3 regions of the Kitasatospora sp. NPDC059571 genome follow, and region 2 is predicted to be linked to each of the others. Evidence: riboswitches for the same ligand, from Rfam matches in the RefSeq annotation. Region 2 holds a riboswitch; each other region holds the start of a gene.
The links. Region 2 has a riboswitch for cyclic di-AMP ahead of ACFV0G_RS02395 (peptidoglycan DD-metalloendopeptidase family protein). Riboswitches for the same ligand answer to the same signal wherever they lie in the genome.
Positions count from the first base shown of each region.

Region 1 (6,994 bases), on a different contig from region 2:
CGGTGCGGCGGCTCCCCGGTGCGGTGGGCGTCGGCGGCCTCGCCGGCCCTTGCCTCGGTGCGCCGGCCGCGGGCCAGGTAGTCCAGGACGACGAGCTCGATCGCGTCCTGCGGGCTGCGCGTGCCGGACAGCAGCATCACCTCGATCGCCTGGTCGGCGTCCAGGGTGACGGTGACCTTCGCCATGGTGGCTCCCTCTCCTCGGGTCCGTCAGGAGGATAGGGCGTCCGCCGCCGTCCGCGCGAGGGCAGGCCGAAGCCCCCGGGGCCGAGCGGCCAGCCCCGGGGGCTTCGGTGGAGAGGGGTTCGACCTCGGTACGGGTCAGATCCGGCCGGCGAAGTCCGGGGCCCAGTTCGCGATGGTCTGGGTGCGGACACCGGCGCTCGGGTTGGCCGCCTCGACGTACTTGCCGTCGCCCACGTACATGCCGACGTGGTAGACGCCCGAGTTGGAACCGTTGTTGGACCAGAACAGCAGGTCGCCCGGCTGCAGGTTGTCCAGCGAGACGCGGGTGGAGAAGTCGGCCTGGTCGGCGGCGACGCGCGGGATCGCGATGCCGGCCGCCTTGTAGGCCGCCTGGGTCAGGCCGGAGCAGTCCCAGCCGCCGTTGCCCGTGCCACCGTAGATGTACGCCTGGCCGACCTTCGACAGGGCGAAGTTGACCGCGGCGGCCTTGGAGCCGGTGACGGCCTTGGCGGCGGTCGTGGTGGTGGTGGCCGCGGCCGGGGCGGCCGTGGTGGCCGGCTTGGCGGCGGTCTGCGCGGCGCCGCTCTGCGCGGTGGCGGAGCCGCCCAGCGACAGCTTCTGGCCCGGGTAGATCGAGTCCGGGCCCTCGGTCAGGACGGACTTGTTCAGGTCGTAGAGCTTCTGCCAGCCGCCCTGCACGTGGTTGGCGGTGGCGATGCTGGACAGCCAGTCGCCGGCCTTCACAGTGTAGGTGCCGCTGTGGCCCCAGGAGCGGTGCTGCTTCCAGGACTTGCCGCTCTGGGCGGGCTTGGCGTCCTGCGAGGCGGTGGAGCCGGTGCTCGGGGCGGCGGGCTTGGCGGCCGGGGTGCTGGCGGCCGGAGCGGCCGGGGCCGGGGCGGCGGCGGTGCCGCCGGGGTTGATCGCCGGGGCGGGGCCGCCCTTGGTCAGACCGGCCTGGATGGAGCAGACGGGCCAGGCGCCGGGGCCCTGGTCGGCGAGCACCTTCTCGGCGATGGCGATCTGCTGGTCCTTGGTGGCCTGGTTCGCCTGCGGGGCGTAGGTGTGGCCGCCGTAGGCCGCCCAGGTGCTGGAGGTGAACTGCAGGCCGCCGTAGAAACCGTTGCCGGTGTTGATCGACCAGTTGCCCGAGGACTCGCACTGGGCGACCTTGTCCCAGGTGGCGACCGAGGCGGCGTTCGCGGTGCCGGCGGTCAGGCACGGGATCGAGAGGCCGATGCCGACGACGCCGGTGGTGGCGAGCAGGCGGCGGGTGCGCTTGGAGTTGATGGACAGCATGAAACAGCGTTCCTCTCCCACGCCTGCGAGGTGAGCTGTCGGATTCGGGCTGGAGTTGCCCGGCCGCAGCTACGGGCACGTCGGAATCCGACGTGTCCGCGCATGCGGCTTCACCCCAAGCCGAGGACCGGTGCTGGACCGGTCCCGGGCGACTTACCTGGTTCCCCCGCCCCTGCCGAAGTGCGTTTCGCTTTGCCAGCCGGCCCGCCGGCAGGACTCGGCGTTCGGGGCGACTGGGTCCGTGTGACCACGAACGTGGGAGGACATTAGACAGACTTAAGTTCAAACCGCAAACATGTGTGACGCCGATCACGCGTGATCTTGAATGAATTCATGATCGATTTTTCCCGGCGATTGTGATCGCGTCCGGCCGCTTCCGCACAATCCCCTTGAATGCAAAGCCGCTTGTTTATGCTTCAGGCGGCGGGGCCGGCCGCGGCCCCGGGGGAGGGCTTGCCGATCATGAAGCACCGTGCCGTGCCGCCGGCCGGCGTGCCGGGGCCGCAGGTCCCGCGCCGGGGGGGGGGGTGGCGGCGGCTGCTCGGCTGGCTCGCCGTGCCGGTCGTCCTGGCGGCGGTCGGCGGCGAGGAGCTGATCCGCCGCACGCTGGTCTCCGGCGAGGCCGCCGTGCCGCCGCTCCCGCACCCCGCCGGCGGGCCCTCCACGGCCGCGGAGAGCCGCCCCGGGGGCCTTCCGGAGGCCGGGAGCCCCTCGCCCTCCCCGCTCGACCTGACGGGCCGCCGCTGGTCCGACGCGGGCGGCTGGGGCGGCGCGGTGCCTGGCGCCCGAACCGCCGTCAGGATCTCCGACCGGGTGCTGCTCGACACCGACGCCGCCGTGGCCTCGCTGCTGATCGAGCCCGGGGGCTCCCTGGTCTTCGCCCCCGAGCGCAGCCTGACCCTGGCCTCGGCCGGGAACGTCGAGGTCCGCGGCACCCTCGCGCTCGCCCCGGCGGGCAGTGCGGTGCACACCCTGCACTTTCCCTCCGTGGACGAACGGAGCTTCGTGGGCGGCGGCATGACGGTGGCCGGTACGGACACCGGGCTCTGGGTGACCGGCGCCGGCTACCTCCGGCTCGACGGCGCCGCCAAGACCGCCTGGGTGCGGGCGGCGACCGCACTGCGGGCCGGCGACACGGCGATCACCCTGGCCGCCGTCCCCGCCGGCTGGCAGGCGGGCGACGAGCTCGCGGTGACGCCCACCGGACCCCCCGAGGGCGACGACTTCTCCACCCGATACGATCTGTGCACGATCGGACGGGTCGACGGCCGGACGGTCACGCTGACCGCCCCGCTCGCGAACGCCCACCCGAGGGTCGCCGTCGGCGCCGGCCTCGCGCTCGGCGCCGAGGTGCTGAACCTCACCCGCAGCGTCCGGGTCGAGGGCACCGCCCAGGGCCGTGCCCACGTGCACGTCACCAGCTCCCGCCGGGCCGACGTCCGGCACGCGGCACTGCGCTGGCTCGGGCCGCGCACGCCCGGCAAGGACACCTTCGCGGGGGCCCGGGTCACCGAGCCCGTGCTCGGCCGCTACGGCCTGCACTTCCACATGCTCGGCGACGCCTCCCGCGGCACCGTCGTGGAGGGCGTCGTGGTCCGCGACACCGGCAGCCACGCCTTCGTGCCGCACGCCAGCCACGGCATCACCTTCCGCAGCTGCATCAGCCACCAGACCTGGGAGGACGCCTACTGGTGGGACGGGCCGGTGGACACCCGCACCCCGCAGACGCCGTCCGACGACATCACCTACGACTCCTGCGTGGCCTCCCGCACGGTCTACGAGCCCGCCGAGCGCGGCTACCGGCTGACCGGCTTCGCGCTCGGCGCCGGCACCGGGGGCACCGCCCGCGACTGCGTGGCCGTCGGCGTGCAGGGCGCCACCGGGGCCTCCGGCTACGAGTGGCCGGAGACCAGCGAGGGCGTGTGGACCTTCGAGCGCTGCCTCGCCCACAACAACGCCCGGAACGGCATCTTCGTCTGGCTCAACGCCCAGCACCACCACACCGTCGGACCCTTCGTCGCCTACCACAACGGCGGCTGGGGCATCGAACACGGCGCCTACCTCAACGACTTCGACTACGGCCCCGGCGTGCTCTACGGCAACGCCGCGGGGGGCCTGGCGGTGCACGCGCTGGGCCGCGACCGCGGCACCGTCTTCGACGGCCTGCTGATCGACGCGGCCGGGCGGTCCGACTACGCCGTCGTCACCGCCAAACACCAGCTGGCCGGCGAGAGCGTGACGATCAGCCGGTGCCGGCTGACGGGCTATCGGAAGGCCGGTGTGGCCTTCCGCGCCACCCCGGACGGCAAACCGGACGACATCGCCGTGCTGGACTGCTCGTTCGACGGCAACGAGGTCTGGCTCGACCCGGACTCCGCGGACGGGGCGAGGATCGTGCTGCGCCGGGCGGGCGACCGGCAGGCCGTCCGGCTGGCCAAGGACGGCCCCGGCGAGGCCAGGCCGCAGTGGAACGCCACCGCCTCGCCGGAGGCCGTGGACACCCCGCCGCGCGCCGTGGCGGCACCCTCGGTGGCCCTGCGGGACGCGGCGGCCGCCACGACCCGGCTCAAGGTCTGAGCGGGCTTCGGGCGTCGGGCTCCGGGCGTCGGGAGCCGGGCGGCGGGCTTCGGGCGTCGGGCTCCGGGCGTCGGGCTTCGGGCAGCAGGCGGAGGCCGGTATCGCTGCCCGGCGACGGCGACGGCGACGGCGACGGCGCTGGCGACGGCACTGGCGACGGCAGTGACGGCGACGGGTGCGGGTGGACGGCCCGGTGCGGGAGGACGACGAGGGGGGGCGCGCCTGGGGGGGGGGCGCGCGCCCCCCCGCGGTGCGGCGAGCGGCGCCGGTCAGCAGGCGGTGGCCAGCTCGCGCCTGGGCAGCGTGCGGGGCACCACCGCGACCACCCGGCTGCCGGCGGCCGGGTGCAGGTCGACCCGGACCTTCAGGCCGGCGGCGCGGGCCAGCACGGCGGCGACCACGGCGGCGGCCGCCGCCGAGACCAGGCCGCAGGCCAGCAGGCCCAGTCGCGGGCCGTACTGGTCGGTGACCCAGCCGACCAGCGGGGCGCCGATCGGGGTGCCGCCGGTGAAGACGAGGACCAGCAGGCCCATCACGCGGCCGCGCATCTCGGGCTCGGTGGCCAGCTGGAGCGCCGAGTTGACGGAGGTGTTGAAGGTCAGGCCGAAGACGCCGATCAGAGTCAGCAGGACGGCGAAGGTCCAGTAGCCGGGTGCGAACGCGGCCAGCACCTCCAGGGCGCCGAAGGCCAGTGCCGCACCGACCAGCCGCCGCAGCCGCGGCGCGCCGCGCCGGGCCGCCAGCAGCGCGCCGGTCAGCGAGCCGACCGCCATCGCGGTGTTCAGCAGCCCGTACTCGCCGGCGCCCACGTGGAAGGTGTGGGACGCGAAGCCGGCGAGCAGGGTCGGGAAGTTGAACCCGAAGGTCCCGATGAACCCGGCCAGCACCATGGGCCAGAGCAGCTCCGGCCGCTCGCGGACGTAGCGCAGGCCCTCGCGGAGCTGGCCGCGCTGCCGGGCGATCGGCGCGGTCGGGCGCAGTTCGCTCTCGCGCATCGCCAGCAGGCCACCGATGACCGCGGCGAAGGACAGCGCGTTCACCGCGAACGCCCAGCCGCTGCCGACCGCGGCGATCAGCAGGCCGGCCACGGCCGGGCCGACCAGCCGGGCGGTCTGGAAGTTGGCGGCGTTCAGGCTGACCGCGTTGGCGAGGTCCTTGGGCGGGACCATCTCGCTGACGAAGACCTGCCGGGCCGGGTTGTCGACCACGGTCACCAGGCCCAGCAGCAGTGCGAACAGGTAGACGTGACCCGCCGTCACGACGCCGGTGACGGTGAGCACCGCGAGGCCCGCGGCGAGCAGGCCCATCGCGCCCTGGGTGGCGATCAGCAGCCGGCGCTTGGGCATCCGGTCGGCGAGCACGCCGCCGAACAGGCCCAGCAGCAGCATCGGCAGGAACTGCATCGCGGTGGTCACGCCGACCGCGAACGGGCTGCCGGTGAGGCTGAGCACCAGCCAGTCCTGGGCGATGCGCTGCATCCAGGTGCCGGTGTTGGAGACCACCTGGCCGACGAAGTAGTAGCGGTAGTTACGGATCCGCAGGGAGGAGAACATCCCCCCGGGCCGGGTGAATCTCGCCCCGGTGGGGCTCCCCGGTGCGGGGGCGGACGCGGCGGTGGGAGCCGCCGCGGGGCGTTCGCAGGGGTCGTCGTCGCCGGTGCCGGGCAGGCCCACGGGGGCGGGTGCCTGGCTCTCGGCGGCGGCAGCGCTCGCGGCTGTCGCGGCTGCGGTGAGGTCGTCGGTACGGGTGGCGGCGGCGCTGGCTGCGGCCGGCGGTGTCACGTGGTTCTCCCCTCGGGGCGCGGTGGCGGGCAGGTGTGCCCCCGCGCGGCTGGTGATGCTCTTCGTTCCTGCGGTGATGCGGTACTCCTTCTTCCGGGTGCCGTGGGATGTCGTCCGCGGGCGGGCCGCGGGCCGGGCGGTGCGGTCGGGTCAGAGGTGGGCGAGCTTGTAGAGCGCGGGCGCGGCCGCACGGACCAGCGCCCATTCCTCCTCGGTCAGCCCTTCGGCCAGGTCGGCCAGCCAGGCGTTGCGTCGCCGACGGCTCTCCGTGAGGATCGCCTCGGCCTGCTCGGTGCTGCTGACGACCACCTGGCGGCGGTCGTCCGGGTGCGGCTCGCGCCGCACCAGCCCCTTCTCCTCCAGCATCGCGATGATCCGCGTCATGGACGGCGGCTGGACGTGCTCGCGCCGTGCGAGCTCGCCGGGCGTCGCCCTGCCGCAGCGGGCAAGGGTGCCGAGCACCCCCATCTCGGTGGGGCTCAGCGACTCCTCGACCCGCTGGTGTCTCAGCCGGCGGGCAAGGCGCATCGTGGACGACCGCAGCTGGCTGACCGCTGCGAGATCGTCCTCGGACATCTCGGGCATGGTCCTTAGACTATGTCATTACTCTCGCTAAGGAAAACAGGATTTCGATCACACCCCGGGGCGGACCCCGGGGCTGGTCCCTCAGCCGGCCCGCCGGCCCGCTGCCGCCGGGGGCCGCGCCCGCCCGCCGCACCGGCATGCGACCCCGCGGTGACCGGACGGTGAACCCGGTGCACCCAACTGCGGGGCGCATGTGCGGATGGTGCGGAGCAGGCCTGGACATCGCGTCAGGGCTTGGTGACGGGGCGATGCGCCAAACGTGAAGTACCGCAGGTGACCTGCGAGTTCACTGAATCTACCGGCGTTGCCCATGATCGGAGGGGGTCGCTAGGGTGCCCATTGTCAGGAACACAGCACGCCGGCACTGTGCGCCCCCAACTCCGTCCTGGGAGTCCCCTTGGGTCACATCCACCACGCTGTCTACGGCTGGGTGACACCGGCGATCTCGTACCTCGTCGCGTGCCTCGGCGCCCTCGTCGCGCTGCGCAGCACCCGCTGGGCGTTGATCAGCGAGGGCCGCTCCCGCCGCAACTGGCTGCTGTTCGGCAGCGTGTCGCTCGGCGGCGGCAT
Region 1 covers NZ_JBHWBW010000376.1:77-7,070, forward strand. Annotated here, with positions in the region: gene ACFV0G_RS30070 (hypothetical protein) at 1-185, opposite strand, end outside; gene ACFV0G_RS30075 (transglycosylase family protein) at 321-1,481, opposite strand; cyclic di-AMP (ydaO/yuaA leader) riboswitch at 1,487-1,676, opposite strand; gene ACFV0G_RS30080 (hypothetical protein) at 1,944-4,058, shown strand; gene ACFV0G_RS30085 (MFS transporter) at 4,328-5,731, opposite strand; gene ACFV0G_RS30090 (MarR family winged helix-turn-helix transcriptional regulator) at 5,990-6,424, opposite strand; gene ACFV0G_RS30095 (MHYT domain-containing protein) at 6,822-6,994, shown strand, end outside.
Region 1: linked by a shared signal. The riboswitch ahead of ACFV0G_RS30075 (transglycosylase family protein) and the one ahead of ACFV0G_RS02395 (peptidoglycan DD-metalloendopeptidase family protein) in region 2 are both predicted to bind cyclic di-AMP.

Region 2 (10,780 bases):
TGGATCCGACCGCACGCATCCTTTCACGCCACCCGCCGTCGTCCCTGGTACGGGCACGACGGAATCAACCGCCGCCGCGCGCTGTTGTGTGCCCGGGGGCACCCCCCGACAACCACTCCGTCCGAAGGGCGACGTTCCGTGACCACTGCCGACTCCCGCAAGATCGCCGATTTCTGGTTCGACCCGATCTGCCCGTGGGCCTGGATGACCTCGCGCTGGATGCTCGAGGTCGAGCAGCTGCGCCCGGTGGACACCCGCTGGCACGTGATGAGCCTGTCCGTGCTGAACGAGGGCCGCGACGAGCTGCCGGAGAAGTACAAGGAACTGCTCGCCAAGGGCTGGGGCCCGGTCCGCGTCCTGATCGCCGCCGCCCAGGCGCACGGCGACAAGGTGCTCGGCCCGCTCTACACCGAGCTCGGCACCCGCTTCCACAACCAGGGCCTGCCGAACGAGCGCGCCACCATCGAGGCGGCCCTGGAGGCGGCCGGCCTGCCGGTCGAGCTGGCCGACGCGGCCGACACCGACGCCTACGACGAGGCCCTGCGCGCCTCCCATCGGGAGGGCATCTCGCTGGTCGGCGAGGACGTCGGCACCCCGGTCATCGCGGTGGACGGCCCCGACGGCGACCGGATCGCCTTCTTCGGCCCGGTGGTCACCCCGACCCCGCGCGGCGAGGCCGCCGCCCGGCTGTGGGACGGCACCGTCCTGGTGGCGTCCACCCCGGGCTTCTACGAGATCAAGCGCACCCGCACCGCTGGCCCGTCCTTCGAGTGAGGCCGGCCCGCCGGCCCCGCCGGTAGCACATGCGCGCGAGGGGCGCCGGGGAGAACCCCGGCGCCCCTCGTCGTGCGCGGCCCCCTGAGGGAGCGCCTACGCCTGCGCGGTGCGCCGCCGGTTGGCCACCCATCCGGCGACGGCCAGCGCGGCGGCCAGGCCGGCGGTGAAGTAGAGCTGGATGCGGTTGCTCTCGTCGAGCAGCATCAGCGCCAGCACCCCGAGGATCCCGGCGAGCGCGACCCAGGTCAGGTACGGGAAGGCCCACATCCGCACGCTCAGCTGCTCCGGGGCCTCGCGCTCCAGCCGGCGCCGCATCCGCAGCTGGGCCACCGCGATGAACGCCCACACCACCAGCACGGCCGCGCCCACCATGTTGAGCAGCCAGGTGAACACCGTCTCCGGCCACCAGTAGCTGAGCAGCACGGCCAGGAAGCCGAAGGCCGAGGAGGCCAGCACCGCCCGGCGCGGCACCCCGCCGGCGGTCTTCGCCAGCGCCCGCGGACCCTGCCCGCGCTGCACCAGCGAGTACGCCATCCGCGAGGAGCCGTAGATGTTGGCGTTCATCGCCGACAGCAGGGCGATCAGCACGACCACGCTCATGGCCTGCCCGGCGCCCGGGATGCCCAGCGAGTCCAGCACCGCGACGTACGGGCCGGGCGAGAGCACGGAGGACGAGTTCCACGGGACGAGGGTGACGATGACCGCCATCGAGCCGACGTAGAACAGCGCGATCCGCCACATCGCGGTGCGCACCGCGCCCGCGACGCTGCGCCGGGGGTCCTTCGACTCGGCGGCGGCGATGGTGACGGTCTCCAGACCGCCGTACGCGAAGACGGAGGCGAGCAGACCGGTGACCAGGCCGGTGGTGCCGTGCGGGAGGAAGCCGCCGTGGCCGGTCAGGTTGGCGGTGCCCGGGGCGTGGCTGCCGGGCAGCACGCCCAGGACGGCCAGCACGCCGATCACCAGGAAGGCCGCGATGGCGGTGACCTTGATCGCGGCGAACCAGAACTCGAACTCGCCGAAGTTCTTCACCGCGGCCAGGTTGCTGCCGCAGAAGAAGGCCATGAAGACGGCCACCCAGACCCAGAGCGGCACGCCGGGGAACCAGCCCTGCATGACGTGCGAGGCGCCGATGGCCTCGGCGGCGACGCCGACGCACAGCAGCGTCCAGAACATCCAGCCGACCGTCACCCCGGCCCACGGCCCGATCTCGCGTTCGGCGTGCACCGAGAAGGAGCCGCTGGACGGGCGGGCCGCCGACATCTCGCCGAGCATCCGCATGACCAGCATGACCAGCACGCCGGAGAGGGCGAAGGCCAGCACGATGGACGGGCCGGCGGCCGCGATGCCGGCGCCGGAGCCGACGAAGAGGCCGGCGCCGATCACGCCGCCGAGCGCGATCATGGACAGGTGGCGCGGCTTGAGGCCCGGGGCCAGCCGGCCCTCGGCGGCCGGCTCGGCCGGCCGCTCGCGGGTGGGCGTGGGGGTGAGGGTCGTCATCAGGCGTGGTCCAGATTCGTCGGATAGCGGAGCGAGTTGTCCACTATTCGGCATGGGTGGTGGACACGCCAAGGCCGGCCGCTGTGAGTTCGGAATCCGGACGGATCCCTCACCCAGCGTCACCGGATCGCCACGGGCGAGCGGCCCGCCAAGGGCATCCCAGCAGGCCGGACCCCACAAGAGGCCGCCCTGACGCTTTGTCGGGTACCGCGCCGTCCGGCCGCACCCGACCGCGTAGGTTCACGAGTGTTCACAAACGATCCGTCATGCCCGCCGAGCCGAACCGGAGCCCTCCCGATGGCCACCGCCACGCCGATCACCGGCACCCCCGTCCTCGCCGACCTGCTGCCCCGCGCCACCACCCGACTCGGCGCCCAGGCCCGCGAACTCGCCCTGGTGGCCGGCGGCGCCGCACTCACCGGCCTGGCCGCCCAGCTGTCGCTGCCCGTGCCGGGCTCGCCCGTCCCCGTCACCGGCCAGACCTTCGCCGCCCTGCTGGTCGGCACCGCCCTCGGCGCCCGCCGCGGCATCGCCTCGCTCGGCCTCTACCTGCTGGCCGGCCTCGCCGGACTCCCGTGGTTCGCCGACGGCACCTCCGGCTGGACGATGCCCAGCCTCGGCTACGTCCTCGGCTTCGTGCTCGCCGCCGGCCTCACCGGCGCGCTCGCCCGCCGCGGCGCCGACCGCAGCCCGCTGCGCACCGCCGGCGCCATGCTGCTCGGCAACCTGGCGATCTACGCGGTCGGCGTGCCCTACCTCGCCGCCGCCCTGCACCTCCCGCTCGCGCAGGCCGCCGACCTCGGCCTCTACCCCTATCTGGTGGGCGACGCGCTGAAGGTCCTGCTCGCCATGGGCGCCCTCCCGCTCGCCTGGAAGCTGGCCGGCCGCACCCGCTGACTCCCCGCCGCGCGCCTCCCGGGCCCCCTGCGGCCGCTCGGGAGGCGCGCGTGCCACACTCGTGCCATGCGCGTGTACCTGGGCTCCGACCATGCCGGATACGAACTGAAGAACCACCTCGTCGAGTGGCTGAAGGGCGCCGGCCATGAGCCGGTCGACTGCGGCCCGCACATCTACGACGCCGAGGACGACTACCCGCCGTTCTGCCTGCGCGCCGCCGAGCGCACCGCGGCGGACCCGGAGGCACTCGGCGTGGTGATCGGCGGCTCCGGCAACGGCGAGGCCATCGCCGCCAACAAGGTCAAGGGCGTCCGCGCCGCACTCGCCTGGAGCGAGCAGACCGCCGCCCTCGGCCGCGAGCACAACAACGCCAACGTCATCTCGGTCGGCGGCCGGATGCACACCGTCGACGAGGCCACCAAGTTCGTCGAGATCTTCCTCAACACCCCGTACAGCGGCGAGACGCGGCACACCCGCCGGATCGAGATGCTCAGCGAGTACGAGACCACCGGCGAGCTCCCGCCGATCCCGGCCCACCACCCGCAGGGCTGACCGACCGTTCGCCGCGCCGCCGCACGGGCCGTCAGGCCCGCTGCGGCGGCCCTCGTCAGAACCCGTGCGGCAGCCACGGCGCCACGTCCGAGGCGAACGCCCGGGAGGCCGGCGCCAGCTCCCCGGCCCGCAACTCCACCACCCGGCCCGCCGCCGCCAGCGCCGCCAGGGTCGTGCCGCCCAGGAAGACCGCGCCCAGATCGCGCACGTCCAGCGCCAGGCCCGCCGCGTCCTCGGTCCGCCGACAGGTCGCCGCCCCGCCCGGGCCCGCGCAGCGCAGCCGCCACCGGCCCGCGTTCCACGGACAGAACGCGTCCGCCACCTCCAGCACCACGTCGACCGGCGCCGCGTACCCGCGCAGCTCCAGCGCCGCACCCACCTCCACCGGCCGGACGTAGAGCGCGTCCGAGACCCGGGCGTCCAGCCGCCGCACGTCCGACACCAGGTGCAGCAGCGGGTCGTCCACCGGCCGGTCCCCGGCGTACACCGACTCCACCAGGTCCAGCTCCAGCAGGTAGCGCCACAGCCGCGCGTACACCCGAGGCGCGACCGCCTCCACGTCCCGCACCCGCGCCCGGCCCACCGGGCGGCCGTCCTCCGCCCAGCCGCCCTTCACCGCGTACCGCGCGTACCCGAGCAGCCGCCCGGTGCCCGGCTCCTCGGCGAGCACGCACTGCAGCGGCGACCAGCCCTCCCGGCCCGCCGCCTGCAGCCGGGGCAGCTGCTCCCAGCCCGGCCGCCGCTCCAGCATCCCCGGCCGCAGCGGCACCAGGCCCGCGTACAGCTCCTCACAGGCCGGCAGGGACTCCAGCGGATCGGCCAGCCGCAGCCGCACGCCCGCACCGTCCGCGTCGAGCGCGACCTCCCGGCAGGCGGCCGTCACCGCCAGCCGCCAGGTGCCGCGGCCGAAGCCGAACCGGCCGTAGATCCCGGCCTCCGACGCGGTCAGCACCGCCAGCGCCTCGCCGCGCCCGCGCACGTCCGCCAGCAGCCGCCGCATCAGCACCGTCAGCCCGCCCCGCCGACGGTGCGTCGGCAGCACCCCCACCATCGTCACCCCGGCGCAGGGCACCACCGCCCCGCCGGGCACGGCCATCCGGAAGCCGAACGAACCGCCGCCGCCCACCGGCAGCCCGTCCTCGCAGATCACGAACGAGCGGTCCACCTCGGTCAGCGCCTGCCACAGCTCCCGCTCCTCCGCGGGCTCCTCGGCACCGCCGAAGGCCACCTCCAGCCGGCGGTACCAGCCGTCCCACTCCTCGGCGGCCAGCGGACGGACGGTCAGATCGGGCAGGTCGTCGGCACTCATGCCCCACAGCTACCACCGCCCAAGCAGCCGCCGCGACCGACATTCCGGCCCGGCCCCGCGCACCCGTCCGGGCCCGTCCGCCCCCCGGCCGCCCCTACGGCGCACGGGCGCCTCCGCACGCCCCCGCACGGCCCACCGCGCCGCCCGTGCGGCCGCCAGGCCGAAACACGCCGGGTCGGGGCGCCGATCCGGCGCCCCGCGGACCCGGCCGTCGACGCCGACCCGCACCGGTGGATAAGGTCGGACCCCATGGCTGGCCGCACGCCGGGCAGAACGCCCCAGACGACTGCGACGGGCCCCACCGCGAGCGCGGCCGGGGAGCCCGCCGCCACCCGGCTGCGCACCAGGGCCCACCGGATCCGCCGCCGGCTGCGCCGTACCGGCGTCGACTACTTCCGCGGCGCTGCCCCCGACTGGCTCGCCTTCGCGCTCTTCCTCGCCGCCGTCCCCGTCCTGGTCGCCCTCAACGTCTGGATCCCGGCCTGGGTCCCGCCCACCGCCCTGGTCCTGCCGGTGCTGGCCGGCTCCCTGCTGCTGCGCCCGGCCACCCTGGTCCTGCTGTACGCGGCCGCCGCCGTCGGCCTGTCCACCGAGTCCCTGATCCACACCGGCGAACGCGTCGCCAGCGACAACCCGCAGGCCTACGTCTACGGCGTCACCCCCGGCGCCGCTCTGGTCGTCGGCGCGGTCGGCGTCGCCGGCCTGCTGCTCGCGCAGTTCCGCAGCCGGGTCGGTGTGCCCTGGCGCGGCGGCGGCACCATGCTGTTCGACCTCCGCGAACGGCTGCGCGTACAGAGCCAGGTGCCCAAGCTGCCCGAGGGCTGGTTCGCCGACATGGCGCTCCGCCCGGCCGGCGGCCAGTCCTTCTCCGGCGACTTCGTGGTCGCCGCCCGCACCGGCCCGGGCCGCCGGATGCTGGAGGTCGTCCTGGCGGACGTCTCCGGCAAGGGCATGGACGCCGGATCGCGCGCCCTGCTGCTCTCCGGCGCCTTCGGCGGCCTGCTCGGCTCGCTGCCCGCCCACGAGTTCCTGCCCGCGGCCAACGGCTACCTGCTGCGCCAGGACTGGGACGAGGGCTTCGCCACCGCCGCCCACCTGGTGCTCGACCTCGACACCGGCCAGTACGAGCTCCTCTCCGCCGGCCATCTGCCGGGCATGCAGCGCCTCGGCGGCAGCGGCCGCTGGGAGCTGCGGGAGTGCGCGGAGGGCCCGCTGCTCGGTATCTACGACGGCGCCAAGTTCGAGGGGGTGCGCGGTCGGCTCGACCGCGGGGACGTCCTGATGCTCTGCACCGACGGGATGGTCGAAGTCCCCGGCCGGGACCTCGCGGAGGGCATGGACCGGCTGATGGGGGAGGCCGACCGGCTGGTCGCGGCCGGTTTCCGCGGCTCGGCCGGGCGCCTCATCGAGAAGGTCGCCAAGGACGTCAACGACGACCGGGCCGTACTGCTGGTCTGGCGTCAATAGCGCTGCCGGCGCACGGTGTCAAGACCCTGGCGGTGATCTTCGGCCAATCCTCCGACCCCGCCGCCCAGTCGATCACGGGCCGCCGGCCCGGCCGGCCGCCGATCCCGGCCCCTGTGGACCGGCCCTGCCGACGCCCCGTCAACCTCGCTCCGCTATCGTCTCGGTCGGCGGAAATTCGTCTCACATGGCAGGATCTTCGCGTCGTGCACCCGGCAAGTCCTTTACGCAGTCGGCACGAACGACCACACTGAGTCCGGGAGGGCCGGTGACGCCGGGGGATTTGGGGGGCAGCGTGCGCGGCGGGAAGCATGCGGTACGGCGCGGCGGGGCATCTCCATGACGGCGGGATCGGCCGGTCAGTTTTCAGGGACGGTCGGCGCTGGCCGCAGGCCGGCTTCGACACGGGGTTCCGCCGTGAACTCCCGGCAGAGTTTGAGGAAGTGAGTTCGGGTGGCCTTCTCCGTCTCCGCGTTGTTCCTGTTCGGCGTGATCGTCGTGATCTTCATCCGCAACAAGCAGTTGAAGACCAGCCACGCGATCATCGCCGCCCTCTTCGGCTTCATGGTGAGCCAGTCCACGGCCGCGCGGCCGATCCAGGACTTCCTCAACCAGCTCGCGAAGACCATCTCGTCCGTGGCCAGCTGAACCACCGGGCCGCACCGCCCGTCCGCCGGGGCCGACCGGCTCAGGACGGGCGGCGGTCCGCGCGCGGCCGGCGCCAGCGGTCCAGCAGCCCGCGGCGCGGTGCCTGCACCGGTGCCGCCGGGACGTCCGGGCCCGCCCCCGCGGCGGCCGCCGGGTGCGCCACCGCCCCGGGCTCCGCCGCGTCGTCCGCCACCAGCAGGACGAACAACCGCGCCCAGCAGAGCCGTTCGCCGCGCGGCCAGGCCAGCGCGCGCAGCGCCGCGGACGCCCGCTCGGAGACCTCTCCGGCGACCCGCACCTCGGCCACGTCCGCGCCCAGGCGCCCGCCCAGGAACAGCTTCACGCCCGTCACCCCGGCCGCCCCCGGCCCGGCCAGCTCCGGCAGCAGGGCCTCGGCCAGCTCCGGCAGCACCTGGTGTCCGGCCAGCCAGTCCGCGAGCCGGTCGCTGCCGAAGCCGAACACCGCGGCCGGCCCCTGCACCGCCTGCCAGCCGGGCAGCAGCTCGGTCCGGTAGTGGTCGCCGTGCTCGCCGCGCCCGTCCTGGAGCTCCACGACCGCGGCCGCGGTGGTCGTCGCCCACATCCGGACGGCGCTCTCCAGCTGCTCCTCCTCGGTGCGGCCGAGGCCCGCGGTGCAGTCCCAGACCACCCGGCCGTCCGCCCGGCCGAGGTCGAGGACGTATCCGAGGTCGACGTGCCCGGACTGGCCGGCCTCGCCGGCGTGCTCCCGTACCGCCACCGCGGTCGTGCCCGGGCCCCGGACGACGCTGCCGTCGACCGTGAAGTCCCGGCCGAAGCGCGCCATCTCCCGGACCACACTGCGCTGGATGACATCCAGCCGCTCCTGCGGGCGCACCCCGTGGCTCCTCACCCGGCCGCCCGGCGGGGGCGGCTCGACAACGGTCGAACATCTGGACGCGGCGAGGCTATCGGCCGGGCAGGTGGCCGGGGAAACCGGGCGCCCGGCGGGCCGGGGGAGCCCTGCGGGGTACCCCGAAGCCGGTCGTCGAACCCCCGGGTGACCAGCGTCACCGGCCGGCCCATGATCCGTGCCCGCCCGCGACCGGCCGCGCACGGAAGGTGCCCGAACTCGGCAAAAAGCCATGATCCGGACACTTAGGGTCATTGGGTTGATTGCGCTCCGCGTACCCGTGCCGAGCGGAGAGTCACCCGCACCGTGATCGTCGCCGGGCGCCGCAGGCCCGGGGCTTGCCTCGAACGTGCCCGATCGGTTTTCCTCGAGTCCTGCCCGGCAATCGCCAGGGCGAGCCACCGGGCGGAACGCCGAGTCCTGCCGCCGTCCGGGGCCACGCACAATCTGTGCACGGCAGGAGCGGGGGACCCAAGGTAAGTGCCGCGCCCGGTAGTTCCGGGACGGCTTGGGGTGAAGTCGCGTCAGCGACCGGGCGAACTCCCCGCCCGAACCCGACAGCTCACCTCGCAGGCGTCGGAGAGGAACAACTCCATGTCCGTTCTGGGCACCCGTCTGTCCCGTCTCGCCGTCGCCACCGGTGTGGTCACCGCTGCCATCGCCATCCCGGCCACTGCTGCCAGCGCTCACACCACCCCCGCGCCTGCCGCCAAGGCCGCCGCGCCGGTCGCCGCTGCTCCGGCCGCCGCGCACTCCGAGGCTCCGGCCAAGGCCGCTGCCGCCACCTACAAGGTCGTCGGTGGCGACACCCTTTCCAAGATCGCCAACGCGCAGCACGTCGACGGCGGCTGGAAGAAGCTCTACCAGGACAACCGCCAGGTCATCGGCGGCAACCCGAACCTGATCTTCCCGGGCCAGCAGCTCTCCGTGGCCGGCCACGCCGCCGCGCAGGCCCCGGCCGCCGCCCCGGCCCCGGCCCAGAAGCCGGCCGAGGCCGCCAAGCCGGCCGCCGCGCCGAAGCCCGCCGCCGCGCCGAGCACCCCGAAGCCCGCCGCGACCACCCAGGCCGCGAAGCCCGCCGAGGCCGCCAAGCCGGCCGCCGCCGCCTCCGGTTACGTCGCCCCGGTCTCCGCGCCGCTGGGCACCCCGTACCACAAGGCCGGCTCCAACTGGTCCTCTGGCTACCACACCGGTGTCGACTTCGTCGTCTCCACCGGCACCTCGGTCCACGCCATCGCCTCCGGCACCGTCGTCGAGGCCGGCTGGGGCGGCGCCTACGGCAACAACGTCGTCATCAAGCACGCCGACGGCAAGTACTCGCAGTACGCCCACTTCTCGGCCCTCAAGGTCTCGGTCGGCCAGACCGTCTCCGCCGGCCAGGTCATCGGCCTCTCCGGTGCGACCGGCAACGTGACCGGCCCGCACCTGCACTTCGAGGTCCGCACCGGCCCGGCGTACGGCTCCGACATCGACCCGGTGGCCTACCTCGCCGCCCACGGCGTCCGCGTCTGACGCACCCGCGCCACCCGAAGGCCCGGCCGGACCAGCTCCGGCCGGGCCTCGGCCGTGCCCGGCAGCCCGGCAGCCGACCGGCGGTCACCGCCCGGCCCGGACCGCCGGCCTGACCCCCTCACGGCCGGACCGGGCATCAGGCCTCCCGCCTCTACCAACACGCCGCCGACCGGCCGAACGTTCCTGGTCGCGGCCCTGCTGCGGCCTACCGTCGCAGGCACGACACCCCCGTCGTCGCGGAAGGAACGTTCATGCACCGAGGCCTCAAGCGCACCGCCGTCCTGCTCGCCGTCGCCGGAGCCGCCTGCCTGCCGGCAGCGAGCGCCGCCGCGACGCCGCAGCAGCGGATCATCGTCATCGGCGACAACAACCAGGTCGCCGGCGACGACATCTTCAACGCCGGCCACGACAACACGGTCGGCTCGAACGACGGCGGCAGCTCCACCGCCCGCGGCTGGCTGGACATCGACGCCGTCGCCTCCGCGGTCACCCGCCACTACCTGGGCTGACCGGCCCGCACGACCCCGCCGGGGCGCGCGGCACCCGTGCCCGCCGTCCCGGGCGGCGGCGTCAGAACGGTGCCGGGCCGCTCCCGAGGATCGCCAGGCTGCGGTGGCCGGCCCGGTACTCGACGGCAGTGAAGCGGCCGCTCCCGTCCGCGGTCAGGATCCGCGGCGACCCGTGGTCGAACAGCTCGTAGAACGCGGGATCCGCCTCCCGGGCCGTGATCACACCGCTCCAGCCCACCGACCCCTCGGAGCGGGTCCGCACCAGGTCGGCCCGGACGCACAGCTCCTTCCCCGCATACCGAACGGTCGCCGGTCCGCTGTACCAGTCGACGACGTCCGCGGCGGCGACCCGGGTGCGGGAGGCGAAGTCGTGCGTGTCCCGGCACCTGCCCGCGGCGGGTACCTCCGCCGGGTCGGGCCGTGCCCGATCCCCCTCGGCCAGGCACGTCTCATGGACCAGCCGCAGCAGCACCGCATATGCGTGATAGGCGCGGACCGCGGCCAGGACGTCGGCGTCCGCCCCCTCGGCCAACCGGTCGATCCGCACCATGAGCTGGTCGAGATACGCCAGGACGTCCACGGGCGCGGGCCGGAAGACCCCCTTCTCCACAAAGTGGATCACCGTCGTCGTGTACTCGTCGGCCACCGCCAGATCACCGTGGATCTCCGCGAACCCCGCACGCCCGCCGCGCGGGAACGGCATCGCCCGCCACAGCGCGTACGCATCCATGAACTCGATCA
Region 2 covers NZ_JBHWBW010000007.1:27,171-37,950, reverse strand. Annotated here, with positions in the region: gene ACFV0G_RS02435 (DsbA family protein) at 139-774, shown strand; gene ACFV0G_RS02430 (amino acid permease) at 871-2,277, opposite strand; gene ACFV0G_RS02425 (biotin transporter BioY) at 2,575-3,174, shown strand; gene ACFV0G_RS02420 (ribose-5-phosphate isomerase) at 3,241-3,726, shown strand; gene ACFV0G_RS02415 (GNAT family N-acetyltransferase) at 3,782-5,035, opposite strand; gene ACFV0G_RS02410 (PP2C family protein-serine/threonine phosphatase) at 5,285-6,502, shown strand; gene ACFV0G_RS02405 (hypothetical protein) at 6,953-7,147, shown strand; gene ACFV0G_RS02400 (DUF6348 family protein) at 7,188-8,003, opposite strand; cyclic di-AMP (ydaO/yuaA leader) riboswitch at 8,448-8,607, shown strand; gene ACFV0G_RS02395 (peptidoglycan DD-metalloendopeptidase family protein) at 8,613-9,530, shown strand; gene ACFV0G_RS02390 (hypothetical protein) at 9,782-10,039, shown strand; gene ACFV0G_RS02385 (hypothetical protein) at 10,101-10,780, opposite strand, start outside.

Region 3 (10,780 bases), on a different contig from region 2:
CCTCTACAAGGTGCTGGCCGCGCTGATGGTGCTCATGGCCGCCGCCCTGCTGCTCACGCACACCACCACCCCGGGGGCGCTCGACCTCCCGACGTGGGCCCGGATTCCGTCCGGAGTGGCGGCCGGGTTCGGCATCGGGGTGGTCGCGGCGATCATGGGCGTCGCCGGCGGCGAGCTGCTGATCCCGACGATCGTGTTGCTGTTCGCGCTCGACATCAAGACCGCAGGGAGCCTGTCCCTCCTGGTGTCGCTGCCCACCATGCTGGTCGCCTTCGCCCGCTACAGCCGCGACGGCAGTTTCGCCGTCCTCGGAGCCAACCTCCGCTTCACCGCCGTCATGGCCGCAGGTTCCACCGCCGGTGCGGTGGTGGGCGGGCTGCTTCTCCGTGTGTTCCCCGACGTGGTCCTCATTCCCGCGCTGGCCGTGATCCTTCTCGTCTCGGCCTTCAAGCTTGCTCGGTACGACCAAGCCCGAATGGCCGGCACGGTGCTGTGAGAAGCATGTGCATCCACGTGGGAACCGAGAACAGGCTGAGGGCTCCGACACGGAGGCGAAGCCGTCCCAAGGCCGTAGTCTTGGGCCCTCTGCGGGCCCTCTGCGGGCCCTCTGCGGGCCGTCCGAGGCGGACCGAAGCGGACCGAAGCTGACAGCCGGCGGCCAAAGACAACTGTTCCGCTGCCGGTCATCAGCATGGCGCGTGACAACTGCGCAGCCCGGTTCGGCCGGAAGCCGGACGGATGAGATCCGGGGGGCCGTTGCCGGGGCGGCGGCGGTGCGGGGAGAGGTGGTCCGGGCCGGGGAGCGGCCGCGGGCACGACAATGGGGGAGGGGACCGGTGCGGCCCGAAACGGCGGCTCACGGGGAGGGGACGGTGGCGGGAGCGCCGTCCGAGGAGAAGCGCGTCACCTGGGCGGAGCTCTACTTCGACCTGGTGTTCGTGTTCGCGGTGACCCAGGTGTCACAACTGCTGCACCATCACCACGACTGGACCGGGGTCGGCCAGGCACTGGTCGCGTTCGCGCCGGTGTACTGGTGCTGGGTCGGAACCACCGTGCAGGCCAACATTCGCGACGTGGACAGCCCGCGCGACCGCATCGGCATCTTCGCGGTCGGCCTGTCCGGCCTCTTCATGGCGCTCGCCCTGCCCGGTGCCTACGGTGATCGCGGTGCACTCTTCGGCGCCGGCTACTGGGCCGCCCGGATCGTCCTGTTCTGGCTGCTGTGGCGGGTCCCCGGCGTCTGGCGCGGCCCGTACGGCGTGGGCGCCGCCGTCAGCGGACCGCTGATGCTCGCCGGCGGCCTGGTCGACGGACCGGCCCGCGAACTGCTCTGGGCCCTCGGTGCGACCTGCGACCTCGCGGCGCCGTTCGTGTTCCGCCGCCGCCTGGCCAAGGTCGTCTACCACCCCGCCCACCTCCCCGAGCGCTTCGGACTCTTCCTGCTGGTCGCCCTCGGCGAATCGATCGTCGGCATCGGCGCACCGCTGGCGGCGGGCCGGCTGCACCCCGCCCAGCTGGTGTCGGTGGCCACCGCGTTCGCCATCTCCTGTGCCCTGTGGTGGCTGTACTTCGGCTTCGCCTCGGAGGCCATGAGGTTCGCGGTGGAGACCGCCTCCTCCCGGCGCGACATGATCCGCTGGGTCTTCTCCTACGGGCACCTGCTGCTGATCGCCGGGGTGATCGCGGTGGCCGTCGGCTTCGGCGAGACGGTCGCCGAACCGGGGCGGGCGCTCGGCGTGGGCACCCTCGGGCTGCTCTACGGCGGCTGCGCCCTCTACCTGCTCTCCTTCAGCTACACCCGCCGGATGATGTTCGGGGTGATCTCGCCGACCAGACTGGCCGCAGCGGCCGTGGTACTGGCCCTGCTCCCGCTGATGGTTCGGCTCCCCGCCCTCGCGGCGCTGTCGGCCCTCGCCGCCGTCCTGATCGGACTCAACGGGCTGGAGCACGCCCGGGTACGACGGGCCGCCCGGACGCCCGCGGCCGGCCCCGACCGGTCCGAGGCCTGCCTCGCTCCGGACCTCGGCTGAGCTGCGGGGGCCAGCGAGGCGGTCCTTCGTGTCCGGACCTGCGATCGGTGGGCCGGCGCCCGGCTTTCGGTGCGCCGGTGCCCGGCGATCGCAGGACCGGTGCTCGGTGCGGGTTGTCGGTCGGGGTGTGTAGCGTTCAGGTTCGTAGGAAGTCGTACGTCGGAGGCGGCCGCTGCGCGGTGCGGCGCGGCCGGTGGGAGGTTAGTCGTGACGGATCTGGCTGAGGCGGGCGTGGGCGCCGGTTTCGAACTGCCCGAGAGCTGGCGTGAGGTGCTGGCGGACGAGGCGGGCAAGCCCTACTTCGCCGAGCTGGCCGCCTTCGTGGCCGCCCAGCGGGCCGAGCACCAGGTCTTCCCGCCGGCCGGGCAGGAGTTCTCGGCCCTCGCCGCGACCCCGTACGACAAGGTCCGCGTGCTCGTCCTCGGGCAGGACCCGTACCACGACGACGGCCAGGCGCACGGCATGAGCTTCTCGGTGCTGCCCGGCACCAAGACGCCGCCGTCGCTGCGCAACATCTTCAAGGAGCTGGACGCCGACCTCGGCATCCCCGCCCCGGACAACGGCTACCTGATGCACTGGGCCGAGCAGGGCGTCCTGCTGCTCAACGCGGTGCTCACCGTCCGCGCCCACGAGGCCAACTCGCACAAGGGCAAGGGCTGGGAGAAGTTCACCGACGCCGTCATCAAGGCCGTCAGCGACCGTGAAGAGCCCGTGGTCTTCGTCCTCTGGGGCAACTACGCCAAGAAGAAGCTGCCGCTGATCGACACCTCGCGCCACGTGGTCGTGCAGGGCGCGCACCCGTCGCCGCTCTCCGCCAAGCTGTTCTTCGGCAGCCGGCCGTTCTCGCAGATCGACGCGGCCCTGGAGCAGTTCGGCGCCGAGGCGATCGACTGGCGGATTCCGGACCTGAAGGCCTGACAGCCACGACGGCTCGGCGGGGGACGGACGAGGGCGTCCGGTGCGGTGGCAGCCAGGGGAGGGCTGCCATAGCACCGGACGCCGTTCTGTTTCAGGGGCCGAGCGGGGCCTGCTCGACGGACCGCAGGGCCCGTACGGCGTCGACCGCCCGCCGGCCCGCCGATGCCGACCGTCGCGGGCCCGCCCCGTTCGGCCGCGTCCCCGTCCGTCCGGGCGTCAGCCGGCAGCGCCGAGGAAGGTCTCCCAACCGCCGGTCGGGCCCTTGCCCACTCCGAGGGTCCGGAGCTTGCGGAGCGTGGACTGGTCCTGGACCTCCAGCCACTCCACCAGCTGCCGGAAGGACACCAGGCGCACGTCGGGCTTGCCCGCGATCGTCTTCAGGGTCTCCTCCACGGCGTCCATGTAGATGCCGCCGTTCCACTGCTCGAAGTGGTTGCCGATGAAGAACGGCGCGCGGTTGGTGGTGTACGCCCGCTCGAACCCGGCGATGTACGAGTCGCGTGCCTGGTTGCGCCACTCCGCGTACTTGGCGGGGTCGCCCTTGGTGGTGCCGTGCGACTGGTTGGCGAGGATGTTGTAGTCCATGGAGAGGACCTGGAAGCTGTGTCCGGGGAAGGGGATTCCCTGCAGGGGGAAGTCCCATATCTTGCCGTCCTGGACCTTCTGCGGCCATATCTGGAGCCCGCCCGGCGAGCTGGCGTCGTACTTCCAGCCGAGCTTCGCAGCGGTCGGCAGCAGGGTCTTCTGCCCCTCCAGGCAGGGCGTGCGGCCGCCGATGAGTTCCTTCTTGTAGTCGAAGGGCAGCGGGTCGACATCGGTGAAGCCGGTGTTCGTCCGCCACTGTGTGACGAAGCCCACGGCCTGCTGGATCTCGTTCTCCCAGTCCTCCGGCGACCACTTGTTGACGCCGTTGCCGTCGGCGCGGCTCGAACAGAAGTGTCCGTTGAAGTGGGTGCCGATCTCGTGGCCGGCCAGCCACGCCTGGCTGATCAGCTTGATCGTGTTGCGCACCGCCGTCGACGACAGGAACGGGATGTCGGACGCGCCCACGGAGTGCCGCGGGGGGTGGTAGAGGCTCGACTTCTCCTTGGGCAGGGTGTAGATGCCCGACAGGAAGAACGTCATCGAGGCCTTGTACTGCTCGGCGAGCTTGAGGAAGCGGGCGAACTGGCCGTCGTCCGTCGCGCCGGCACCGTCCCAGGAGAACACCACGAACTGCGGCGGCTGCTCGCCGGGCTTCAGCTTCTCCGGCTTGGGCTGGTTGGGCTGGGCGCCCGTGTCGGACGTCGATCCGTCGCCCAGCGGCGTCCCCTGGACCGGCTTGCCCGACCCGGCTCCGGCGCTGCCGTTTCCGCTTCCCGGGCCGCCCGAGTCCCGGGAAACGGAACCGGTGCTGCCACAGGCGGCGACTGCCCCCAGTGCCGCGGTGGCCGCACCGGCACTCAGCACAGCCCTGCGCGAGATGCTGCTCATGGTCTCCCCTACCGCATGGTGTCCGCGCGCTCGTGGGACGCACCGGCTCCCGAGGGGGCCGGTGCGACGCCGACAAAATCGGACAATTGATCTGTTTCGCTGCCCAAGGATGTCACGTCCGCCCTGTGGTCCCGCAACGCCGTTCTCATCCGATATTCATCACGCACGCGGGCCGGGGGCGGCTCCCGGGCAGCCCTCTCTGTTGCCGTCCTGAGACAGATCCCGTGGCCGCGCACGGCCGGCGAGGACGGGAGGCCGGGGATGGGGGGCGTCAGGCAAGCGCGAGGGCGCGGCGCCGACGCCGGACCAGGCGGGCCACCCCGGCGCTGATCAGGCTGGCTGCGGCGCAGGAGACGCCCATGCTCAGCCAGGCCGTGTTGAACCAGTGGCTGTTGAGCCAGCCGAGGCTGACGATGTATGCGGCCCAGACGACGGCCGCCAGCGCGGACCAGCGCAGGAAGACGCGGGACGCTGCGGGCGAGTGGCCGACGGCAAGATCGATGATGGTCCGTCCGGCGGGAACGAACCGGGCGATGATCACGATGAGGGCGGCGGCCCGACTGGTCCGCTGGGCGAGGCTCTGCTGGACGCGCTCCACGCTGGCGGCGAGCTCCGGACGGCGGTCCAGCCGCCGGCGTACGGACGGTGCGCCCCGACGGGCCAGCTGCAGCAGGAGGAGGTCACCGAGGAACGAGGCGACGGCGACACCCAGGCCCAGCAGGACCGGAGCCCCGTCCATGTCGGAGGTCCTGAGCACCGCGAGGATCACCAGGGTGCCGCTGGGCAGGAACGGCAGGAACGCGTCGCCGAGTACGGCGAAGAGCGCCAACGCGCAGATCCATGACGGTCCCAGTACCGCTGCGGCGTCCATCGTGGACCTCCCTCCAGACCGCCCAGGAGGAGAGCAGTGCTGCGAGGCGTAACGCTAGCGAGTCGACCTTTCATGCCGTGAAGCACCCCCCTGTGCTCAGCCTCACAGGAGGGCGCTCACCAGGGCATGCGGGGCAGGGACAGCCCTGCGATCGGATCGGCACAACCCCGGCCGCACCGCAGGAGAGAGGGGGGAATGGGGCGAGGGCCCGGGGGGGGGGGGGGGCAAACGGTCGGGAGGGGCCGTGCGGGTCGGCGGAGCCGGCCCCGGTGCCGGGGGACGGGTCAGGAGACGTCCCGGTCGGCGGCGGCCGCCGCCCGGTCGGTGCCGCCGTCGGGCAGCTCGGTGCCGGTCACGGCCTTGGCGTCGCCCGTCCGGTGCTGCGGGCCGTCGGCGTGGGCGCTGGGGGCGGTCAGCGAGGCGACGACGCCGACCGCGAGCGAGGCAAAGGCGAGCATGCTGCGCTTCTTCATGCCCTGCCCAACGAGCCGTCCGGTCCGCGGTTACGCGGCCGGCGCGGCGGCGCGGCCGGTGTAGCGTGCGGCCGATCGACCCGGGGCGGGCCCGGGTCCGCGAGGAGGCAGGGCGCCATGCCGTTCATCAACGTCAAGCAGCTGGCCGGCCGCACGCCGGAGCAGCGGGCGGAGATCGCCCGGGAGCTGACCGCCGCGTACACCCGGGTCACCGGCGTGGACCCGGCGGCGGTCTGGGTCCTGATCGAGGAACTGCCGGCGGAGAACTGGGCGGCCGGCGGCGAGACCTACGCGGCCAAGCGGGCGGCCGCCGCTGCCGGCGGGGCGGACGGCTCGGGCGGGACGGGCGAGGCCGGGCCGGCGGGCGGCTGACCGGGCCGCGGCCCGCCGGGGCGTCAGATCCCGTCGACCTTGAACGGGTCGTGCTCGGCCAGCAGCTTCTCCAGCCGGGCCTGGTCCACCCGCGAGGTGAGCTCGCCCGCGTCCTGGCGGTCGCGGACCACCTTGGCCAGGGTGAACGCCGAGGTCACCACGTACAGCAGGGCGACCGCGAGGAACGCGCGCATCCAGGCGCTCACCGGGAGGCAGGCGATGCCGACCGCCAGGGCGGCCAGCGCGAGGGCGAAGGACAGGACGGCCTGGACGTAGTACGCGGCCGTGGTGCGGGGCTGCATCGGTGCGCTCATGCCTGCAGCATCCCGGAGCGCCGGCGGCGGCACATGAGTACGGATACCCAAGTGCGCCGTCACCTCCCGTGACGGTCCCGGACCGGCCGCTTGGCAAACCGTCACAAATCGCCCAAGTCCCCCGAGCCCGGTGCAAGTCCGTAACCGAGAGCACTTGGAATCCGGGGGGACCTCGCATTAACGTTTGATAACGCAGCGCGGTCGGCAACGCCGTACCCGAACGGCACCGTGCGCGTGTCGCTCAATCCCGCGGACCACCCCTGCGGTGGACCCGGGAGCCGGGGAACCACGTTCCTTGGGGTGAATCGGCCGGGCCCTGGCCCTGCCGTAGGAGACCTTCCTGCTCCGAACCCGTCAGCTAACCCGGTCGGCGAGAGGGAAGGAAAGGAGTCCGCCCCCGTGGCGTCGACGACCTCGGCGGATCCCACCGCCGCACCCACCCAGCTCCTCGACCACCCCTGGGAGCAGGCCGATCCGGCCCGCCACCGGCTGCCCCGCCAGACCCGGGGCGGCAGCCCGCTGCTCGGTGTCACCGCGACCATGGCCGCCACCTTCGGCGCCGCCGGCCTGACCGCCGCCGCCGCGGGCCCGGCCGCCGCCGCGGAGCCCGCCGTGTCCGCGCCCGACGGCGCCCAGGGCGCCGCCGACCCCGGCCTCGCCCTCGCCGCCCGGATCCAGCAGCAGGCCGACACCCGGACGGCCGCCGAGGAGACCGCCCGGCTCGCCGCCGCGCAGGAGGCCGAGGCCCGCCGCGCCGCCGCTGCCGTCCAGGCACCCGTCGCCGCCCCGGCCGCCCGCCCCCGGACCGACGCGCCCTCCGCCCCCTTCGCCGCACCGCTGTCCGGCTTCTCGCTCGGCGCCGTGTACGGGCCCGGCGGCTCGCACTGGGCCGCCCTGCACACCGGGCTCGACTTCGAGGCCCCCGCCGGCACCCCGGTCACCGCCGTCGGCGACGGCACCGTCACCTCGGCCGGCTGGGCGGGCTCGTACGGCTACCGCGTCGTGCAGACCCTGCCCGACGGCACCGAGATCTGGTACTGCCACCTCGCCCGGCTCGGCGCCACCTCCGGCCACGCCCCCACCGGCACCGTCCTCGGCGCCGTCGGCGCCACCGGCAGCGTCACCTCGCCCCGGCTCCACCTGGAGATCCGCCCGGGCGGCGGCGCGCCGACCGACCCGCAGCCCTGGCTGCAGGCCCGGGGCATCCGGGTCTAACCCGCTTCCGGCCCGTCCACCTGCTGCCCGGCGGGCGCCCAGCCGTCCGGGAGCGGGCGGCCCTCAGCGAGCGCCCGGTCCTCCGCGTACGCGCGGAGCTCCTCCGTGCCCGGCTCCGGCGCGAGGTCGGGATACTCCGCGACCAGCAGCTCCGGCAGGCCGGGGACCGTCCACTGCCCGCACAGCCACAGCGCGGCATCCTCGGCGACTGCCTCGAACTCCTCGAACCCGCCTGCGAGTTCCTCCGGCATCGGCTCGCCCATTGCGGTCAGCGCGGCCAGGTTCCGGTAGCTGCGACGCATCAGCCCGTGCTCCAGCAGCCGCCGCGCACCGTCGGTGGCCATGCCGATCGACAGCAGGTGCGCCCGGCTCCACAGCAGTTCCGCGTCCGGGCCGGCCACCGCGTCCAGCTCGCCGCCGTCCACCAGCGCCGCGTACGCCGCGACCCGCTCCTCGGGCGAGAGCTCGCGGAACGCGTCCAGCCAGGCCCGCACCGCGTCCCAGTCGCCGGTGTGCACGCCGTGCGCCTCCAGCAGCAGGGTGTACAGCCGCGGCCAGGTCAGCAGCTGGGGCCGGCGCAGCAGCGTGGTCAGCAGCTCGCCCTGCCACTCCGCCTCCGCGTGCAGCCGCTCCTGCCGCTTGGCGTTCAGCCGGCGCGCCCACCGCTGACGGTCGATCAGCAGCCGCACCGCCGCGCCGTACGCCGCGGGATCCCCGACCGGCTGGACGTACAGGTGCAGGCGCTCGTGTAGCAGCTGCTCCAGCACCGCGGACCCCAGCTCGGGGAAGCCGTCGTGCAGCGGGGCCCCGCCCAGCTCCAGCAGGGTCAGCACCGTCCGCAGCACGTCCTCGGGCACCGGCTCCAGGCCCTGCCCGTCCGCCCAGGCGAGCAGGTCCTCGGTGCGGGTGTACGGGATGAGCTGCAGGTCTTCGTCATTCACGTCCCGTACCGTAGCCGCTGCACCGCGGCCCCGCGCGGGAGGAGCCGACGGGCGACCGGTCGGGGGTAGGGTCGGCCGGCATGACACCCGAACAGGTCCCGTCGGTGCGGCCGGTCCGGCTGACCGGCCCGCGCCTGGCGATCCGCGAGTTCCACCTCACCCCGCAGGACGTCGACGGGCTGCACGCCGTCTTCGGCGATGCGGAGACCGCCCGCTTCCTGCCCTTCGAGCCGCGCGACGCCGAGGAGTGCGCCGACCAGATCGAGCTGTACCTGGAGGAGGCGGAGAAGCGGCCGCGCACCGTCTACCGGCTCGCGGTCACCCTGCGCTCCGACGGCCGGCCCGCCGATGCGCCCCCCGTCGGCCAGGCCGTGCTCGGGCTCGACGGCGACCGCGCCGGCACGCTCGGGTACGCGCTCCGCCGCGACCTGTGGGGCAACGGGTACGCCGGGGAGATCGTCGCGATGCTCTGCGGGCTGGGCTTCGGCCGGCTCCGGCTGCACCGCCTCGCGGCCCGGGTCGACCCGGCGAACACCGCCTCGGCCCGGGTGCTCACCCGAGCCGGATTCCACCTCGAGGGCCGGATCCGGCACGACCTCTTCCTGCACGGCACCTGGCACGACTCCGACCAGTTCTCGCTGCTGGAGGACGAGTGGGTGGAGGAGGCCGCAGGGCAGGGGTAGGGCCAGCCCCACCCCGGACTCGGCAGCAGGCTCCATTCCGCCGGTCCCCCCGGCACCGGCACTGTGGAACCGTCAGCAAAGGACGAGACCGAGGGGCCGAGATGAGCACCGGCACACTGCACCGCACCGCCCACGACGCGTGGCCCGCCGGGCCCGGCACCGGGGCCCGCCGCCCCGGCTTCCTGCGGGCGCCGTTCTCCGCAGCCACCTACCGCGAGATCGGCTACGTCCTGACCGGCCTCCCGCTCGGCATCGCCGGGTTCTGCCTGGCCGTCACCGGCGTCGTCCTGGGCGCCGGGCTGGTGGTCACCGCCGTGGGGCTGCCGGTGCTGGCGCTGCTGCTCACCGCGGCGCGCGGCTTCGGCGCACTCGAGCGCCACCGCGCCCGCACCCTGCTGGGTGCGGAGGTCGCGGCGCCCGCCCCCGTCCGCCCGGCGCGCCGGGGCGTCTGGGGCGCCGTCACCGCCCGGCTCGCCGACGGGGCAGGCTGGCGGGCCGTCCTCTACCAGGTGCTGATGTTCCCCTGGGCCGTGCTCGGCTTCGCGGTGACCCTGACGTTCCTGATCACCGGCTGGGTCCTCGCGCTCTACCCGCTCTACCACTGGGTCTTCGCCCGGTACACGGACTGGCCCGGCTACCGCGTCTACGACTTCACCACCGACGCCGGGCGGCACTACGCCTACTACATCACCTCGCCCGCGCAGATCGCCGGCGTCTCCGCGGTCGGCCTGCTGCTGGTGCTGGTCACGCCGTGGCTGGTGCGGGGGCTCACCGGGGTCAGCCGGGTCGCCGTGCGCGGGCTGCTCGGGGCCCGCTGACCGGGGGCGGGCGCCGGGGGCCGTCCGCCCCGGCCCGGATGGCGGCGGCCGTGGGGCCGTGGTCCGATGAGGCGGTACCGCCGCCTGCCGAGAGGGGCCGCCGTGCCCGGCGCAGCACCGCCCGCCACCCTGGTGACCTCGCGCCCGCTGGACGAGTACTGCGCGGTCTTCGGACTCACCCGGGCCGTCCTCGGACGGCTCCCGGGGCCGGTGCTGGACTGCCCCGGCGGGGCGGCGGGCCTGGCCGCCGAGGCCGACCGGATCGGCTGCCGGGTGATCGCCGCGGATCCGCTGTACGCGGTGCCGGCGCCCCAACTGGTCTCCCTCGCCCGGGTCGGACGGGAGACCATGGCCGCCGCGATGCGCGACCGCCCCCGGCTGTACGCCGCCCCGCGCCACGTCCGGCCCGACAAGTACCTGCGCAGCTGGGACCGGGCCCGCCTGCTCTTCTCTGCCGACCGGGCCGCCAACCCCGGCCGGTACGTGGCCGCCGAACTGCCCCGGCTGCCGTTCGCCGACGGCGCCTTCGCCCTCACCCTCAGCTCGTACCTGCTGTTCGCCTACCCCGACCTGTTCGGCCCGCAGGAGCAGCTGGCCGGCCTGCTGGAGCTCGTCCGGGTCACCGATCCGGCGGGCGAGGTCCGGGTGCACCCCCTGCACGACGGCTCCGGG
Region 3 covers NZ_JBHWBW010000041.1:4,842-15,621, forward strand. Annotated here, with positions in the region: gene ACFV0G_RS07585 (sulfite exporter TauE/SafE family protein) at 1-496, shown strand, start outside; gene ACFV0G_RS07590 (low temperature requirement protein A) at 873-2,030, shown strand; gene ACFV0G_RS07595 (uracil-DNA glycosylase) at 2,238-2,948, shown strand; gene ACFV0G_RS07600 (hypothetical protein) at 3,165-4,421, opposite strand; gene ACFV0G_RS07605 (DedA family protein) at 4,693-5,292, opposite strand; gene ACFV0G_RS07610 (hypothetical protein) at 5,577-5,765, opposite strand; gene ACFV0G_RS07615 (4-oxalocrotonate tautomerase family protein) at 5,883-6,137, shown strand; gene ACFV0G_RS07620 (YiaA/YiaB family inner membrane protein) at 6,161-6,451, opposite strand; cyclic di-AMP (ydaO/yuaA leader) riboswitch at 6,680-6,839, shown strand; gene ACFV0G_RS07625 (M23 family metallopeptidase) at 6,851-7,666, shown strand; gene ACFV0G_RS07630 (hypothetical protein) at 7,663-8,607, opposite strand; gene ACFV0G_RS07635 (GNAT family N-acetyltransferase) at 8,688-9,290, shown strand; gene ACFV0G_RS07640 (sensor domain-containing protein) at 9,392-10,108, shown strand; gene ACFV0G_RS07645 (hypothetical protein) at 10,211-10,780, shown strand, end outside.
Region 3: linked by a shared signal. The riboswitch ahead of ACFV0G_RS07625 (M23 family metallopeptidase) and the one ahead of ACFV0G_RS02395 (peptidoglycan DD-metalloendopeptidase family protein) in region 2 are both predicted to bind cyclic di-AMP.